2 linked regions of the Agarilytica rhodophyticola genome follow. The protein of the gene in region 1 interacts with the protein of each later gene in a pairwise test. Links are inferred from orthologs where the notes say so. Each region holds a gene or a part of one and is shown on either strand. Other genes may lie near its edges.

Region 1 (2,841 bases):
GATGCCTTAAAACCATTGACGCGCATTTCATCAGCAGTGATATTCAAAATATGTTGACGCGTTAGTTCTGAATCTCGAGACTGAGCCATATAGCTTACTTATGTTTCCTACTATTTACTGCATAGTGTCGTATTAATACTCTCTCAGCACGAGAGAACGGCGTGATTAATTACAATTAAAAGAAAGACTAACAGACCGACCGGTCTGTTGGCAAGAAAATATATTGAAAGTGCATGAGATCTAAAAAGCGCAACTAACGCTATAAAGATACCTATAGAGAGATGCGACTTCCAGAAAAGCCCTTATCCAGAGTCTATTCGTTTTAGATTTTAGATTTTAACCTTTCGCACTTCTAACTTGGCGCCCAGGAGGTGGGGCGCCAATATGAAGTTGGTTACGGGACTTAGCAAGCTGCATCTGTTTTTGTCGTTCAGAAAAACGAGCATGCTGTTCAGGCGTCTGCTTATCAAAGCAACGCGGGCAAGCAACACCTTCCATATATTTGTCTGACAACTTTTCTTCTTCTGTGATAGGGTGACGACAACCATGACATTGATCATATTGTCCTTTCTCAAGATCGTGATTTACCGATACACGGTTATCAAAAACGAAGCATTCTCCTTTCCACATACTTTCACTTGCGGGAACTTCTTCGAGGTACTTTAAGATACCACCTTCTAAATGGAAGACCTCATCAAAGCCCTGCTCTTTGAGATAAGCTGTCGACTTTTCGCAGCGAATGCCTCCAGTGCAAAACATTGCCACTTTCTTGTTTTTTTGAGGGTCTAAATGGTTGGCGACATAGGCGGGAAATTCACGAAACGTCTCAGTTTCGGGGTTTATGGCATTTTCAAATGTCCCAATATCGTATTCATAGTAGTTACGAGTATCGACAACAGTGACATCTGGATCACTAATCAATGCATTCCAATCCTTAGGCTTAACATAAGTGCCGACAATTTTATTAGGGTCGACAGATTCGACCCCCATGGTGACGATTTCTTTCTTAAGTTTTACTTTCATTCGGTAAAACGCTTGCTCATCGTCATGTGATTCTTTGTAAACAATATCAGCCAAACGAGGATCGTTCTTAAGATACGCTAACACCGCATCAATCCCTTCTCTGGAACCAGCAATAGTGCCATTGATACCTTCATTGGCTAATAGCAATGTGCCTTTAATACCATTTTCAGCACAAAAATTTAGCAAAGGTTCACGCATTTCACGGTAGTCTGGGAGAGAGACAAATTTATATAAAGCACATATAACTAAGGGGTGGGTCATTAGATTAACTCAAAAACTATAATTTGGTGAAAAATGGAGCACGATTCTAAAGGATACTACGACGAAACACCAAACATGTTGAGATATATCAACTATTACTCTTACTGCCACCGAGGCAAGCAGGAGAATCCGGAACATTGCCATGTTCAGACCATTCCTTAACAGAATAGAGGTGCAGAGCAAGCGCGTGGACGCTGCCAGATAGCTCTTCTTGCAGAATAGAATAGACATTTTGGTGGCGTTTAACAGCTCGTAGTTCATCAAACGATGAGGACACCATAACCACTTTAAAGTGAGTTTGGGCATTTTGCGGCACATTGTGGCCGTGGCTTTCATCCACAACGCTAATGTATGTAGGTTTCAGTTGCTGCTGCAGCTTTTGCTCGATTCTATCTCGCATCTCGCTCATGGGTAATTCCTCATTAGTATTAAAACTCCTAAACATAGATCGACTTTGATTATGTTCTTATGGTATAAGTTCATAGTTCGATATATTTGCAGAAAAACTAAGCAAACATGTATACAAAAGAGACTTTGTCTGATTTAACTCAAGTATTGCTCTTGTATGATGGTTTACTGTTGAGAATTAGTTTATAGAAATCATCTGTAATATATGTAAAAAATACGTAACATATTGATTGTAAATGTTTACATTTCACCCATAGCTAATAAAGTAAAAGGCCTAGCGGAATGACACAAAAATTAGTATTTGTTAATAGGCGACGGGGCACAGACCGGAGATTTGACCTCGACCCTTGCAAAAATATTGCTGCTGATCTGTATCATAGGAAGCGCCGCAAATCTGCTGAAAGACGTAACCTAACTCGCTCCCTAATCGATGATTACTATGCTTATATGCAAAAAACCATCGAGCAAACACAGATGAAGTCAAAATCTCAAACCAGTAACACACAAAATACTTAAATATTTACAATCAGCAGACTTAACTTCGTAAAGCAGAGTATGCTGTATATTGATGATGCTACAGCTAGCTATCGAGCAGTAACTAGCGACAAACACCGAAATACAAAGGGAGGCTATTAACAGCCTCCCTTTGTATATGGATAGAACGCCAGCGACATAAGACAGCGCTTAATTAGGCAATATATTGCCCCACCTGAAGAATCTTCATCGTATTGGTGCCGCCCAGCTCGTTAACATCACCTTTGGATAAGATAATCAGATCACCATCTTGTACAATTTCCTGACGGCGCAATTCTTCAACCGCCCCACGGTTTATCTCCGCAGAAGGAATACTACGATTATCAAACAACACCGTTTGTACACCTCGGAATAACGCAGCTCGTCGCAAGGTGGCGGTATCGTGAGAAAATGCAAAAATAGGTAAGCGTGTACCACAGCGAGACATCAATAAAGGTGTCGACCCTGTTTCGGTAAGTGCTGCTATACCTCTTATACCCTTCAATTTATCTGCCGTATACATAGTCGCCAAAGCAATTGATTCATTGATCGCCTTGCCACCCTCTTCATCAGGTGTCACTCTGGTTTCCGCCTGAGGTTGTTTTTCTGCACCGATAATCACACGCACCATGGCCT
Region 2 (2,927 bases), 3.3 Mb from region 1 along the record:
CTGACAGGCGAAATACTTACCTGTGCGGCCATTACCTGTTTGAATCTCATCGATAATTAGAAGCCAGTTATTCTGGTCGCAGAGTGAGCGTAAATCTTTGAGATAGTCTTCATCTGGCACATGAACACCGCCTTCGCCTTGCACCGGTTCCACCATAACTGCCACAGTATTAGCATTGGCGACTTCTTTGACTGCCGCTAGATTGTTATAGGGAACGTGTGTAAAGCCTGAGAGTAGGGGAGCAAATCCTTGCTTAACTTTTGGATTGCCGGTGGCGGTTAGCGTCGCCATTGTTCTGCCATGAAAGCTCCCGGTGGTGGTGATGATCTCGGGTGATCCGATACCGCGCTCTTGGCCGTATTTACGAGCAATCTTTATTGCTGCCTCATTGGCTTCTGCGCCTGAGTTAGAAAAGAAGACTTTGTCCATACCTGATATATCGATAAGCGCTTTTCCCAGTCGCTGTTGAGGTTCGATATTGTACAAATTAGAACAGTGGATAAGGGTTTTGGCTTGTTGACAAATTGCGTCGGTGACTTTGGGATGATTATGGCCAAGACCGCATACGGCAATGCCGGCTACGGCATCAAGATAGCGCTTACCTTCGCTGTCCCATACATAGGCACCGTCGCCTCTGACTAGCGTGATGTCTCGCTCACCATAGGTATTAATAAGCGCAGATCCTGACATGTATTGCTCCTATTTTACGTATTATTTACGTGCGTTATGTCGGTCTTACATAAGTTATACAAGTTACATAAGATATAAAAATTGTTTCAAAAGATTTGCCATAGCAGCAACTAAGCTGCAACAAATAACCGAAGCCGCTATTGAGTTTATTCAGCATTCTATAAATAAATGCAGATTTTTCAAAGCGTTGAAGCATAGATTGCTATGTTGTCCAGCGACTAGAGAGTATTACCGTTCAGGTAGCTGACGCTTAATGAATTGCCTTATTTAGTTGTTATTTCTCAGACAGCCGTATTTGTAGGAATAATTTTCTTTAACTAAACGCCTAAGCTAGGATAGAATGGCGAATAGTTGAGTAAATAGCTCGGTTTTTGTTGTACGAAAATAAAATTGTAAATTTTGCAAACGTAAGTAGCGCAAATGCTACATATATAGTCAAACAAATAGCTAAACAAACCGAGATACGAGTAATAAGCGAGGTTTTGCCACCATGGACATCATGGATACTATCAAGAAACAAATCGAAGAAAACCCTATCATCCTTTACATGAAAGGGTCTCCAAATGCCCCCCAGTGCGGTTTTTCACAAAGAGCTACCCAAGCAATTATGGCGTGCGGCCAGCGCTTTGCCTATGTTGATATTCTATCTAACCCTGATATCCGAACTAACTTACCAAAGTACGCAAATTGGCCAACCTTTCCACAGCTTTGGGTAAATGGTGAATTAGTCGGTGGCTGTGACATTATTACTGAGATGTATGAAAATGGTGAACTCAAAACACTAATCGATTCAGTCGATATTGAAAGCTCTGATAACAATTCATAACGTAGCTTCAGGCACGATGCATATTCGCTAGTGCCTAGGTTCATATCCTATATTTAGTCCAAGCCTTGTCTGTATTTTGTTCAAAATATGCCGTTGAGTTGTCTGTTTGGTATAAAAAAGAAACAATAACTGCATTCAAGGTTGCCAGTTTAATGTGTGGGCTACTAAAGCACGTGGCTTTTAAGCTATTATTTTACCTATAACTGCCAGCTGTTCACGGCGGGTTTTTTTCTACACGTTTTATAACTACGGTGCTTTTGATTAAATCTATGACATTTATGCCCAAGCAGATAATTTGGTAGCCCTTGATGTCGCTGAATATTCCTGGATATAAAATTCTTCGTACTCTTGGCCGTGGTGGTATGGCGACTGTATATCTTGCGGTACAAGAAATCTTTGAGCGCGAAGTCGCGCTTAAAGTGATGTCGAAGGCTTTAGCTGAAGATCCCAATTTTGGCCAGCGTTTTTTTCGTGAGGCAAAAATTGTGAGTAAGCTGGTGCATCCCAATATCGTGACGGTTCACGATGTTGGAATGCATGACGGCTATTGCTATCTCTCAATGGAATATATAGATGGCAAAGACTTAAAGCATGTGGGGCGGCGCTTAAGTCTGCGCGAAAAAATGGAAATGATTAAGGATATAACCAAGGCCCTGGATTACGCCGGTGGTAAAGGCTATGTGCATCGCGATATAAAGCCAGAAAACATTATGTTCCATTCGTCGGATGGGCGTGCCGTACTTATGGATTTCGGTATCGCACGCACAGCGGAGTCCGATACCATGGTGACTCAAGTTGGCACTGCGATTGGCACACCTCACTATATGAGCCCGGAGCAAGCGAAGGGCAAAAATGTAGATTCTCGTTCTGATATTTATAGTTTAGGCGTAGTGTTTTATAAAGTGTTGGCTGGAAAAGTACCATATGATGCTGAGTCCGCCGTAGCTATTGGTATTAAACACATTACCGAGCCTGTTCCGACACTCCCTAAAATATATGCAGGTCTGCAGCCTATCCTCGATCAGATGATGGCGAAGGATGTGAATAAACGTTATCAGAACGCTAAAGCATTAATGGCCGACTTAGAAAGCATCGATATTGATACCATTGAGCATGCAGCCACGTTTGCTCTACAAGCGTCGGTGGCTCGTAGCAATGCAGACGAGGAAATGACAACTCTTAGCCATACTGGTGATGAGAAGGCTGAGGCTTTTGAAGTCGATGATGACCACATTAGTATGGTGGATGCTTTTCCTGACTACAATGTTGCCAATGAAAACCTGAACGATGAAAAGAAAGCTGTTCTGCCTTGGTTTGTAGCCGCTATATTTGTTATGTCGGTGATAGTGGTTTTTACCCATTTTAAAAAGCCTGAACTATTCGAGCCCTGGTTGAGTCACGTAATGGGTGA

The links.
Region 2: the proteins of BVC89_RS09840 (region 1) and grxD interact in binary tests that used the Escherichia coli proteins (3 or more experiments, as listed by UniProt). The link is inferred for Agarilytica rhodophyticola from one-to-one orthologs.

The regions. Positions count from the first base shown.
Region 1 is NZ_CP020038.1:2,323,390-2,326,230, reverse strand. What follows is about bases 34-2,795. They hold BVC89_RS09840 (BolA/IbaG family iron-sulfur metabolism protein), read right to left. Parts: upstream 1,694-2,795; coding sequence 1,373-1,693; downstream 34-1,372. Other genes in these bases: pyk (pyruvate kinase), read right to left, coding at 2,381-2,795; BVC89_RS09835 (hypothetical protein), read left to right, coding at 1,975-2,208; trhO (oxygen-dependent tRNA uridine(34) hydroxylase TrhO), read right to left, coding at 337-1,284; BVC89_RS09850 (TetR/AcrR family transcriptional regulator), read right to left, coding at 34-89. In the rest of the region: more of BVC89_RS09850, read right to left, coding at 1-33; more of pyk, read right to left, coding at 2,796-2,841. UniProt on the Escherichia coli protein: Transcriptional regulator that plays an important role in general stress response. Has many effects on cell morphology, cell growth and cell division. Acts by regulating the transcription of many genes, including dacA (PBP-5), dacC (PBP-6), ampC and mreB.
Region 2 is NZ_CP020038.1:5,643,848-5,646,774, reverse strand. What follows is about bases 1-2,848. They hold grxD (Grx4 family monothiol glutaredoxin), read left to right. Parts: upstream 1-1,180; coding sequence 1,181-1,516; downstream 1,517-2,848. Other genes in these bases: BVC89_RS23430 (serine/threonine-protein kinase), read left to right, coding at 1,825-2,848; BVC89_RS23440 (acetylornithine transaminase), read right to left, coding at 1-690. In the rest of the region: more of BVC89_RS23430, read left to right, coding at 2,849-2,927. UniProt on the Escherichia coli protein: Monothiol glutaredoxin involved in the biogenesis of iron-sulfur clusters.